One region of the Rhizobium sp. BK491 genome, then DNA from elsewhere that is predicted to be linked to it. Evidence: riboswitches for the same ligand, from Rfam matches in the RefSeq annotation. Region 1 holds a riboswitch; each other region holds the start of a gene.

Region 1 (4,184 bases):
CGCTTCATGAAGTCGAAAAGGTTTGCGGCAGCTTCCGAAAGATCGCCGCGGGCGCTCAGATCCAGCACAGCGACGGCATTCTCGCTGCCGGGAATGTTTGGCGTGCCGAAGCGAATCAGCGCCTCGCTTGCGGAAACCTCCGTGGCGTCGAGCCGCACCGCCGCTCCCGGCGCATAATGCGAAGCAAGCATGCCTGGCGCCTCGATGGCAGCGGAGGCCTTCTTCTTGCGCTTCAGCGCCTTGCCGGCTACCCGTTCGATCTCGCTTGCCGCCAGCCCGCCGGGCCGCAGCAGGCGCATCTCGCCATCCTCAACCTTGACGATGGTCGACTCCACGCCGACGACCGAAGCCCCGGCGTCGAGGATGAGCGTGATCCGCTCTCCGAGATCGTCGTCCACATGATCGGCGCTGGTGGCGCTGATCTTGCCAGAAGTATTGGCGCTCGGCGCGGCAAGGGGGCGATCAAAGGCGCGGATCAGCTCGCCGGCAAAGCCCTGGGGCACGCGGATGCCGACCGTGTCGAGGCCGGCGGTTGCCAGCGGATGGATGCCGCTATCGGGCTGGAGCGGCAGCACCAGCGTCAGCGGCCCGGGCCAGAAGGCTTCCGCGAGCTTGCGCGAGATGGGGTCGAAGATCGCATAGCGCTCGGCCATGGCGAGATCGCTCATATGGCAGATCAGCGGATTGAAGCGCGGCCGGCCCTTCGTCTCATAGATCCGGGTAATGGCGGCGGGATTAGTGGCATCGGCGGCAAGGCCGTAGACCGTCTCTGTCGGCAGCCCGATCGGCAGACCCTCGGCAAGGGTCGCCGTCGCCACTTCTATTGCCGTTTGCGGATGTTCGAGAATGTCTATGTGTCGTGCCATGGCCTGCCTGCTTGCAGTTCAGGCCGTTTCTATGCTCTTCGAGTTTTCGGATCAATCGTCAAAGCTGGCGAATGATGTCGCGGAGCTGCTCGTTGCGGGCGCCGAGGAGAAGAACATTGCGGATGGCGATCTGCGGATCGTGGGTGTGGAACAACACTCCGTTGCCTCTGACATCGCGGTTGATCGTCAGCTTCTTGTCTTCGGCTTCCTTGTCCGGATGGATGGCGACAGCGAAATACATCCGCGAATATTTGAGGCTGATGTCTTCGAAGAAGTTCGCTTCCTGGCCGATCCGGGCAAAGAAATTGGCGATATAGAAAGCCCAGTTCACGTCCTCATAATGCGCGAACTGCGTCCGCGCCGCGGTAACGTGGCAATAGCCGAGATGCGGCGTGTCCTTCAGCGTGTGATGAAAGATGAGCTTCGGAAAGCGGATGGACCTATGGAAATTGTTGAGCCGGTCATGGGTCTTCTCGCCGGCGTCCCTGAGCTTCAGCGCCGTGCGTTCGGCCACCTGTTCGTGGGTGAGGTATTCCCGCTCTTCCGCCAGCCAATGCGGCCTGTTGCGGTTGATACGGCCGGTACGCAGGAATTCGGTATACCCCGTCGATATCGGCTGTGCCGGTTCGGGCTCGGCGGGCTTCCCAGCGTCGAAATATCTGAGTTTGGCCATGCCGGATCTCGCTATAAAACTCTTTGGTGACATGATGAACCACGAAGCTTGAGCCGAGCTTGATCGTGCCGGATTGAAGGCGCCCCGATAGCGGCTCCGTTGGCGCTTTCTGCCGCCCAATTATTCCCCTGATTACCCGCCATTCGCTGACCTGTCGCAATCAGGATAAAGCGTCATTGGCGGAATGGATATGCGATGCTTTGACCATCTCCGATGCAAGCGCCCAAGTAATTGAATTGCCTGTCAATATTCTCACGCCATACAACCGTCCTATCGTCCGGTTTTACCTGTCGTCAAATTCGAAGCCGATGTCGCATTGCAGCGCAGCGGCAGACGCGGCCGAGAGCTATGATGATATCAATCTCAAGGTGCCGCCTGCTAGGGAGACGGAGAATTGGGAAGCCGGTCAAAATCCGGCGCTGCCCCCGCAACGGTGGTGGAGTGAGGCATGGCGGATAAAGCCACTGGGCCGATTGGTCTGGGAAGGTGCCATGGGGTCCTGGCAACAGGGCCGCTCCAGAGCCCGGAAACCAGCCTTGGGCACATATGGTTTACTGACCGCGGCGGGCGGTCGGGGGATTGCTTTCGGCCGTTCCCAACGGCCTTGCATGTCCTCTGCTCGTCTTCCGGTATTGCGCAAGGATAGGCAAATGGATATCGGCAGCAAAGTTCTGCGGCAACTGAAGAACCACCGGACGGGTTTCAGCCTGGAGCAACCCTTCTACACTGATCCGGAATACTTCAAGCTCGACATGGAGACGATCTACTATCGCGACTGGCTGTTCATCGGCCATGATTGCGAAGTGCCGCGTGCGGGCAATTACTTCACCGTTCAGATCGGTGATTATCCCGTCGTCATCGTCCGTGGCCGCGATCAGGTCATCCGCGCCTTCCACAATAGCTGCCGCCACCGCGGCTCGCGCGTCTGCACGACCGAGCGCGGATCGTCGGCAAAGCTCGTCTGCCCGTATCACCAGTGGACTTACGAACTCGACGGCTCGCTGCTCTTTGCCCGACAGATGGCAGAGGATTTCGATAAGAGCCAGTATTCGCTGAAGCCGGTTCACTGCGAAAGTGTCGGCGGCTACATCTTCATCTGCCTCGCGCAGAACGCTCCCGATTTCGCACCGGTTCGCGCCACGATCGAGCCCTACATGGCCCCGCATCGTATCAGCGAAGCCAAGGTCGCCTTCCAGAGCACCATTATCGAGAAGGGCAACTGGAAGCTCGTCTGGGAAAATAACCGCGAGTGTTATCATTGCGCGGCCAATCACCCCGAACTGTGCCGCACCTTCCCGGAAGCGCCGACCGTGACGGGAGTACAGGGCGCGATGAACGATCCCGTCATCACCGAGCACTGGGCGCGCTGCGAAGCCGCGGGTCTGCCGAGCGAATTCAAGATCTCTCCTGACGGACAGTTCCGCACCGCTCGCATGCCACTGATCGAAGGCGCCGAAAGCTACACCATGTCCGGCCAGAATGCCGTCAGGCGGCCGCTCTCGCCCGACGTGACGATCAACGGCATCGGCACCATGCTGCTCTTCCACTATCCGACGACATGGAACCACATGCTCGGCGACCACGCGATTTCCTTCCGTGTCCTGCCGATCAGCGCCGAGGAAACCGCCGTCACCACGAAGTGGCTCGTTCACAAGGATGCGGTCGAAGGCGTCGACTACAATCTCGAGGAATTGACGCACGTCTGGACCGAAACCAACGATCAGGACCGCCGCATCGTCGAGGAAAATGCCTTCGGCATCCGCTCGCCTGCCTATGAGCCCGGTCCCTATTCGGAAATCCATGAAGGCGGCGTCATGCAGTTCGTCGAATGGTACACGACTTTCATGATCAACCGGCTGCAAGGCGACCAGGCCAAGCTGTCGGCAGTTGCCTGAGCATGAACATGGCCGTCTCCCTTCCGCATCGCCATCTCGACCAAATGCAGCCTTGGAGCGACAGGCAGCATCTGCTCGAATGTCTCTCAGTCACGCCCGAAGCGCCCGATGTGATGACCTTCACCTTCGGGTCCGACAAGGACAACTGGTTCCGCTATCTGCCGGGCCAGTTCGTGACGCTGGAGCTGCCGGCGGCTCCGGAGCCGGTCATGCGCACCTATACGCTGTCGTCCACGCCGTCACGGCCCTTCTCGGTCGCCGTGACGGTGAAGGCGCAGAAAGATAGCATCGGCACGCGCTGGATGTTCGAGAACCTGAAGCCGGGCATGCGCATCAAGGCTTTCGGCCCGCTCGGCGATTTCAGCCACATCCGTCATCCGGGCGAGAAATATCTCTTCGTCTCGGCCGGCTCCGGCATCACGCCGATGATGTCGATGACGCGGTATATGTCGGACATAGCACCACTGTCTGACATTACTTTCGTCAATTGCTCGCGCAGCCCGACGGACATCATCTTCCGCTCCGAGCTCGAATATCTCGCCCGCTTCATGCCGAACCTCGATCTCGGCTTCATCGTCGAAGGCTGCGGCCGCACCGATCTCTGGTCGGGGCTGAAGGGCCGCATCGACAAGGCGAAGATCGGCCTGCTGGCGCCCGATTTCATGGATCGCACCATCTTCTGCTGCGGCCCGGAAGTCTTCATGGATGCCGTGCGCTCGATGCTCGAAGCGCATGGCTTCGACATGTCAC
Region 2 (4,184 bases), on a different contig from region 1:
GAAAGGCGGCGCGATCGAGCTTTTGCGCGCCAGTTCCTCGACCCATGCGACGCCCTGCATGATCAGGATGCCGATACCGGCGCAGAAGGCGCCGAGCAGGATGGCCGGAAGATAATCCGCCGGCACGATCGCCCCGAAGTGATCGATATCGATGGCAAAGTCGTCGCCGGCAAGCAGTCTTGCGATCATTGTGGATATCAGCGCCGAAACGACGACGGGTGTCAGGGTCACGATCGAATAGCTGCCGATGATCAGCTCGAAGGCGTAGAAGGCGCCGGTGAGCGGCGCGTTGAAAGCGGCGGCGATGGCGCCGGCCGCGCCGCAGCCGACGAGCATGCGCAGATCCGCGCGGCGCATCTGCATCTTGTAGCCGAATTTGGAGGCGATGCCGGCGGCAATCTGTGTGTAACCTGCTTCAAGCCCGACAGAGGCGCCGAATCCATTCGAGATCAGGTTCTGCACGGCAACGATGATACTGTCGGTGAGCGACATGCGACCGCCGTGCAGCGCATTGGCTTCGATCGGATCGACCATCGGCTTTTTGCGTGTGCGGGACAATATGTAGAGCAGGATGCCGAGAATGATGCCGCCTGCGATTGGTGCGATGAACACTACCGATTTGTCCCGAATTGCCATCGCCGCCGAACTCAAGCGTTCGTAGTCGGTTATGCCATAGATGACGCTGTGAAGTTTGCGCGAGATATAGCTCATCGCCGTGACCGCACAGCCGGATACTATGCCTACCAGCGCTCCGGCGAAGACAAGTCCCAATTCGCCACGGCGCAGCAATGCCCTGAAGCGACCGAGATCGAATAGGGCCGAGAAGACGCCGAGGCGTCGCGGTTGGAATTTCTGCAGCATGGGAAACGGACGATACGTTTTACTCGAATGTGAGAGCTTACCCTCTATAAACTCCTAACATCAAAGAAATACGGCAAAAAAGCCGCTGGTTTCATGAGAATTTTCCGCCGATTTCGCAATCGGGACGGCGCAGGTCGCATCCATGCCCTTGATTGACTTGACGTAAGTGAAAGCCTAATCATTGCCGGCATAACGAATGGTTCCCGAGCGGCGATCTGCCGCATGGGATGAAAAGGGAATGTGAAGGGACGGACCCAATTCGGGCGTTCTCATCACAGCCGACCCCGCGACTGTAGAGCGGTCAGGGTCTTTCATTCGGTTCGAAGCCTGTTCTGTCGATGGTTCGCATGGGGCGAACGGGGCGGGACAGGCTCAAGTCGAAAAAGCCACTGGCGTGGCATCATGATTAACCGGGGCTGGACGCCTCTTATTCTACGAATCGTCCGCCTTTTCATGATGCATTGCCGGGAAGGCGAGAAAGACCCGCTTGTGCACGATTGGGGGCGACCGGTTTCGGTCTGCCCCCGTCGCGGCGCCTTATCCGCGAGCCAGGAGACCTGCCATGCGTGCCGGGCACAGAGCCTGTTCTGGGACGTAAGTTCCGCTGCCAGCACGGAGGTTGTCATGGCGCAAGACGAGTTTTCGGCGTGTAGGCGCCCGTTTTCCGGTTCCAGCGATGTGCTGCCCACCCTCGCTTCCGCGTGGGAGCGGGCATAGCGTATGTCGTCTTCGACTTCCCGAGCAGTCTTCGTCCTTGGGGGCGCGCGTTCCGGCAAATCCAGGTTTGCCGAATCCCTGGTTTTGGACACTGGTCTTGAACGTCACTATGTGGCGACAGGGCAGGCATGGGATGAGGAGATGCGCGAGCGCATCGCAAAGCATCGTGCCGACCGCGGCGATCTCTGGCAGACGCATGAGGAGCCGATCGATCTTGTCGGGCAGCTTGCCGCCATCGATGCCGAGGGGCGAGCCGTGCTTGTCGACTGCCTGACGCTATGGGTCACCAATTTGATGATGGCCGAGCGTGACATGGCGGCGGAATTTGCCGCCCTGACCGCCTTTCTGCCGACCGCACGATCGAGGCTCGTTCTCGTCTCCAACGAGGTGGGCTTGGGAATCGTGCCGGAAAATCGCATGGCGCGCGCGTTTCGCGATCATGCCGGCCGTCTGCACCAAATGGTCGCAGCGGCGAGTGCCGAAGTTTATTTTATCGCAGCGGGCCTGCCGCTGAAAATGAAGGGTTGATGCATATGAACCAGGAAAAGATTCCCGCCACCGTCATCACCGGCTTCCTCGGAGCCGGCAAGACGACGATGATCCGCAACCTCCTGCAGAATGCCGGCGGCAAGAAGATCGCGCTCATCATCAACGAATTCGGCGATCTCGGTGTCGATGGCGACGTGCTGAAGGGCTGCGGCGCGGAGAACTGCACCGAAGACGATATCATCGAGCTGACCAATGGCTGCATCTGCTGCACCGTGGCCGACGATTTCATCCCCACGATGACGAAGCTTCTAGAGCGCGATGCGCGCCCGGATCACATCGTCATCGAAACGTCAGGCCTTGCTCTGCCGCAGCCGCTGGTCGCTGCCTTCAACTGGCCCGACATCCGCACCCACGTCACCGTCGATGGCGTCATCACCGTGGTCGATAGTGCCGCCGTTGCTGCCGGCCGTTTCGCTGACAATCATGACGCTGTCGAAGCCGCTCGCGTCGAGGATGATTCGCTCGACCACGAAAGCCCCATCGAAGAGCTTTTCGAGGACCAGCTGACCTGCGCCGATCTGATCGTGCTCAATAAGACCGACCTGATCGATATCGACGGTCTCGGCCGCGTCCGCGCCGAGGTTGCCTCGCGCACGGTCCGCAAGCCGACGATCATCGAAGCGAAGAACGGCGATGTGCCGGCCGCCATCCTGCTCGGCCTCGGAATCGGCACGGAAGACGATATTGTCAACCGCAAATCCCATCACGAGCTGGAGCATGAGGACGGCACGCCGCACGATCACGACGAGTTCGACAGCTTCGTCGTCGAGCTTGGCCCGATCGCCGATCCGGTGGCTTTCGTCGATGCGCTGAAGGGCGTGATTGCGGAGCATGACGTGCTGCGCCTCAAGGGCTTTGTCGATGTCCCCGGCAAGCCCATGCGCCTGCAGGTGCAGGCCGTCGGCAGCCGCATCGACACCTATTTCGATCGCCCCTGGACACCGGGCGAAGCTCGCGCGACCCGGCTCGTGGTGATCGGTCTGCACGAGATGGACGAGACGATCGTGCGCAAGGCGATCGAGGCGCTGGCCTAAGGGAAATCCATGCATCTCCTCCTGGCACAGAAGGGAACGATCAGCGACGGCGAGGAGGCGATCGACCTTGGGCAGTCGCCCGGCGATATCCTCTTTCTGTCGGCTGCCGATACCGAGCTTGCGGCGATTGCCGCGGCGCATGGTGAGGGCGACCGTTCCCTTCGGCTTGCAAGCCTGATGAGCCTCAAGCATCCGATGTCCGTCGATACCTATGTCGACAGGACAGCGCGGCATGCGAAGCTCATCATCGTGCGGGCGCTGGGAGGGGCGAGTTACTTCCATTATGCTCTGGAAGCGCTGCATGCCTGCGCGGCGCGCCAGGGCGCCTTGATTGCGGTGCTGCCGGGGGATTCGAAGCCGGATCCTGGGCTGACGCCATTCTCCAACGTTGCGCTCGATGATCTCAACGCGCTCTGGTCCTATCTGATCGAGGGCGGGGAAGCGAATTCCCGGGCGTTTCTTGTCTATGCAGAGGCGATGCTCACGGGCGCTGAGAAGCCTATGCCTGCTGCACCCCTGATGAAGGCCGGGATATGGTGGCCGGGCAGGGGCGTGATCGGCGTCGAGGAGTGGAGGGGGCTCGAAATCGAATGGAGAGCTTGCCCCTCACCCCAGCCCTCTCCCCGTATTGACGGGGAGAGGGGGCATATCGAGGCCACGGCTCCCCCTTCGCCCCGCTTGCGGGGAGAAGGTGCCCGGAGGGCGGATGAGGGGCAAGACTCTCCTTTGAAGCAGTCGTCGGACGCCGACATCGCTTTCGAACAGGTGGTGACCCCTGCAGGATTCGACCCCCCGACGGTTGCCGTTTCTTTCTACCGCGCGCTGGTTCAGAGCGGTGAAACCAGACCCGTCGAGGCCATGATAGAGGCCCTCATTGCCGAGGGCATGCGGCCGTTGCCGGTCTTTGCCTATAGCCTGAAGGACGCCGTGTCCGTCGGCATTCTCGAAAGCGTCTTTACCGAGCTGAAACCGGGCGTGGTCATCAACGCCACCGGCTTTGCCGTTTCGGCGCCGGGCGCGGAT
Region 3 (4,184 bases), on a different contig from region 1:
CAATCCTCTTGCTGGGCTCGTCGTCGGCGGTGCAATCGGTGCCGGCTCCGGCGCTCTTGCCGGATCGATGGCCGATTACGGTATCGACGACGATCTTATGAAGCGTCTGGCCGAAACCATTCCGGCGAGGAGTTCCGCGCTTTTCCTCCTGATCCGCAAGGTTCAACCGGAAAAGGTGCTTGCCGAATTCAAGGGCGAGCATGCGCGGCTGCTGCGCACCTCGCTGTCGCCCGAGCAGGAGGCGCGGCTGCGCCAGGTGCTTGTCGACGAGACCTCGCCGGCGCCTGAAGCTTCCGCCACCGTCTGAACGTAAATCCGATCTCTACTCCTGTCGTCGGCGGAGCTGTGCTTTCGTCCAGGAAGCACAGTGGCTCAAGGATTGAACGGCGCGCTCGCCATTACCTGCGCGCCTTCCCTAATCGCGCAAATACTGCCATTGTAGGTCATGCGGTCATTCACTAGCGGCAGCAGGGAGAGGGCAAGCCCCGGACGGCCATTGTCAGCACACGTTTCCAGGCGAAAACTTGCGCGATGACCGATCCTGTAATTCGTCAAAGCCAGCCGCCGTCGAAACCCAAAACATCGCTGATTCAGACCAAACGCGCGGCGCTGCAGGCGCTAAGGGTCATGATCGCGTGCACGATCACCTATGCCATTTCACAGCATCTCCATCTCCAGCAGGGCTATTGGGCCGTCTTCACGGTACTGATCGTCATGCAGGCGTCGGTGGGCGCGACCGCCGGAGCGGCTTTCGACCGGCTGGTTGCGACAGTTGCAGGCGCCGTGCTCGGAGGTATTGCGGTATTCGTCACGCCGCAGGAGCCGTTTGCGATTGGCATTGCACTGATCTGCGTCGTCGGCGTTTCAAGTTTCGTGGCGGTGCGCGTGCCTCGTCTGCGCAATGCCGGACTGACGGCCGCGATCGTCATGCTGACACATTCCGCCGCCGTTCCCGTCGAGATTTTCGTGATCGATCGCATCGCCGAAATTACCCTGGGCGGTGTCGTCGGCGTGCTCGCCAGCCTGTTCATCCTGCCGACGCGCTCGCGGACCATGGTTTTGGATCGCTTCGGGTCGGCACTCGATGTCATGGCGCAGATCTTGCGAAGGCTCGCAGCCGGCGTCGAAAAGGGGGAGCCGGTATCGGCCACCGAGGCAAATATCGCCCTGCGTCAGTCCTTGATGGCGACAGAAGCGCTTTTGAGCGACGCGCAGCGCGAGCGCGCCTTCTGGCTGACACGACAGGGAATTTCGGAGGCCATTCCCCGTTCGCTCTGGCGCATCCGCAACGACATGACCTATCTCAGCCACATCGTGGAAACACCTTTCCCGCCGGCGATTGTCGAAGCGATCGGGCCGCAGGCAGGCGGAATGCTGGAGGCACAGGCCCGCTTTGCGGAGGCATGCGGCCGGGCGTTGCGTGCCGGTGGTGAAATCGATCCGGATGTGCTTTCGGCAGGCGACGCGGCTTTCGACGCCGCGTTCAGCACTCTTCAGACTTCCGAGGCTGCCCAGTCGATGGGATTTAGCGAAACGGGCCGGTTGTTCGGTCTCGATTTCACATTGCGACGCATGCGCCAGAATTTTCTCGATCTCGCCGACCGCATCCGCGAAAGCAACGTCAATTGAAAGGCTCCAGCCTGTTTTTGGCCAGTCCCAAGTCTCTGCGTTGGGTGCGATGGTCGACATCCATCAACATGGAAATCCGATTGAGGCTGTCGAAGCAGTTGACGCAATTTTAACCGAGGATACTATATATAGTGTTCGAGGTTCTTCTGATTCGCAAGGATTGGAGGCTAAGATGGGAATCCGGTCGGCGAGCATGATGATTGCCAAGCCGGAGCTGCCCCCGCAACTGTGAGCGGCGAGCATTCGTTTGATGACGTCACTGGGGCCTTGTGTCTTGGGAAGGCAGGACGAATGTTATGACCCGCGAGCCAGGAGACCTGCCTTGAGCAACAACGTCCACGGGCGGGGTGTCCGACTGGCGAGCGATGGTTCATGCGGCAGGATCGCCGTCATCGCTTCCTTGAAGACCCCGCATGAATAACTTCGGGGTGAAGTCCATGTTATTGAGTATTCATAGTCGCCCGCGCGAATGACGGCCGCTGAAATGCGTCCGGCCGCCGGCTAGGCTTACCTCCACTTTTCACCCGCCGAGCGGGCATCATCCGATGCCCGAGCGATTTTCTGTGCCCATCCATACGAGGATACCTCATGAGCATTACCGTCTACAGCAAACCCGCCTGTGTCCAGTGCACGGCAACCACCCGCGCGCTTGATCGCCAAGGCATCGACTACACCATCGTCGACGTATCGACCGATGCCGCCGCCTATGAGCTGGTGCAAGGTCTCGGCTATCGTCAGGTTCCGGTTGTTGTCGCCGGTAAACTGCATTGGGCCGGCTTCCGTCCCGACATGATCAGCACCCTCGCTTAAGGATCCGGGCCGTGGGCGAGATCGTCTATTTCTCCAGCCGGTCGGAAAATACCCATCGCTTCGTTGTCAAGCTCGCATTGCCGGCTGCTCGTATCCCGCTTGCCGCGGGCGACGAGTTTCGTGCGACCTCGCCCTACGTCCTGATCGTCCCGACCTATTGCGGCGAAGGCGGCAAGGGGGCCGTGCCCAAGCAGGTGATCCGCTTCCTCAACGATGCGGGCAACCGTTCGAACATCCGCGGGGTCATCGCCGCGGGCAACAGCAACTTCGGCGCGACCTATGGGATCGCCGGCGACATCATCTCTGCCAGATGCCAGGTACCGTATCTCTATCGGTTCGAACTTCTGGGCACGGATGAGGATGTCGCCAATGTCAGACACGGATTGGAACGATTTTGGACACGCTAAGCTCTTCTTTGTCGCGGGATGCAGGCGAAAAAACGCAGAGCACTTTTCCTGCTCCCGCGAATGACCGCCCGGCAAAGGCCCCGGAGACGGCCTTGGATTATCACGCCCTGAACGCCATGCTGAACCTCTATGACGAGCACGGAAAAATCCAGCTCGACAAGGATCGCATGGCGGCGAAGCAATACTTCCTGCAGCACGTTAACCAGAACACGGTCTTTTTCCATAACCTTAGGGAAAAGCTCGATTATCTGGTGACGGAAGGTTATTATGAGCAGGAGGTGCTCGACCAATATTCCTTCAATTTCGTGCGCGATCTCTTCGATCACGCCTATGCGAAGAAGTTCCGTTTCCCGACTTTCCTCGGCGCCTTCAAATACTACACCAGCTACACGCTGAAGACCTTCGACGGAAAACGTTATCTCGAGCGTTATGAAGACCGCATCTGCATGGTCGCGCTGACGCTGGCGCAGGGCAGCGAGCAACTTGCCCGCGATCTGGTCGACGAGATCATCTCCGGCCGGTTCCAGCCGGCAACGCCGACCTTCCTCAATGCCGGCAAGAAGCAGCGCGGAGAGCTGGTCTCCTGCTTCCTGCTGCGTGTCGAAGACAATATGGAATCGATTGGCCGCGCCATTAACTCGGCTCTGCAGCTTTCGAAACGCGGCGGAGGCGTGGCGCTATCGCTCACCAACATCCGTGAGGCCGGTGCGCCGATCAAGCACATCGAGAACCAGTCGTCCGGCATCATTCCCGTCATGAAGCTGCTGGAAGATTCCTTCTCCTATGCCAACCAGCTTGGCGCGCGGCAGGGGGCGGGCGCCGTCTATCTGAACGCCCACCACCCGGACATCATGCGCTTCCTCGATACCAAGCGAGAAAATGCCGACGAGAAGATCCGCATCAAGACACTGTCGCTCGGCGTGGTCATTCCGGACATCACCTTCGAGCTCGCGAAGAACAACGAGGATATGTATCTCTTCTCGCCCTACGACGTGGAGCGCGTCTACGGCGTGCCGTTTACCGAAATCTCGGTGACGGAGAAGTATCGCGAGATGGTGGGCGACAGCCGCATCCGCAAGAAGAAGATCAAGGCGCGCGAATTCTTCCAGGTGATCGCCGAAATCCAGTTCGAGAGCGGCTACCCCTACATCATGTTCGAGGACACGGTGAACCGCGCCAATCCGGTTGCCGGCCGCATCACCATGAGCAATCTCTGCTCTGAAATCCTGCAGGTCAGCGAAGCCAGCGAATACAACGACGACCTCGCCTACAAGCATATGGGCAAGGACATCTCCTGCAATCTCGGCTCGCTCAACATTGCTGCCGCGATGGACAGCC

Evidence for each region. Region 1 has a riboswitch for cobalamin ahead of FHX05_RS11435 (aromatic ring-hydroxylating dioxygenase subunit alpha). Riboswitches for the same ligand answer to the same signal wherever they lie in the genome.
Region 2: linked by a shared signal. The riboswitch ahead of cobU (bifunctional adenosylcobinamide kinase/adenosylcobinamide-phosphate guanylyltransferase) and the one ahead of FHX05_RS11435 (aromatic ring-hydroxylating dioxygenase subunit alpha) in region 1 are both predicted to bind cobalamin.
Region 3: linked by a shared signal. The riboswitch ahead of nrdH (glutaredoxin-like protein NrdH) and the one ahead of FHX05_RS11435 (aromatic ring-hydroxylating dioxygenase subunit alpha) in region 1 are both predicted to bind cobalamin.

What each region holds. Positions count from the first base shown of each region.
Region 1 covers NZ_JACIAR010000002.1:735,709-739,892, forward strand. The annotation lists gene FHX05_RS11425 (L-threonylcarbamoyladenylate synthase) at 1-866, opposite strand, end outside; gene FHX05_RS11430 (DUF6656 family protein) at 925-1,539, opposite strand; cobalamin riboswitch at 1,889-2,093, shown strand; gene FHX05_RS11435 (aromatic ring-hydroxylating dioxygenase subunit alpha) at 2,190-3,434, shown strand; gene FHX05_RS11440 (hybrid-cluster NAD(P)-dependent oxidoreductase) at 3,437-4,184, shown strand, end outside.
Region 2 covers NZ_JACIAR010000001.1:596,674-600,857, reverse strand. The annotation lists gene FHX05_RS03015 (chloride channel protein) at 1-861, opposite strand, end outside; cobalamin riboswitch at 1,042-1,441, shown strand; gene cobU (bifunctional adenosylcobinamide kinase/adenosylcobinamide-phosphate guanylyltransferase) at 1,582-2,106, shown strand; gene cobW (cobalamin biosynthesis protein CobW) at 2,112-3,161, shown strand; gene cobN (cobaltochelatase subunit CobN) at 3,171-4,184, shown strand, end outside.
Region 3 covers NZ_JACIAR010000003.1:652,851-657,034, forward strand. The annotation lists gene FHX05_RS17455 (DUF1269 domain-containing protein) at 1-307, shown strand, start outside; gene FHX05_RS17460 (FUSC family protein) at 532-1,629, shown strand; cobalamin riboswitch at 1,751-1,969, shown strand; gene nrdH (glutaredoxin-like protein NrdH) at 2,218-2,439, shown strand; gene nrdI (class Ib ribonucleoside-diphosphate reductase assembly flavoprotein NrdI) at 2,451-2,846, shown strand; gene nrdE (class 1b ribonucleoside-diphosphate reductase subunit alpha) at 2,834-4,184, shown strand, end outside.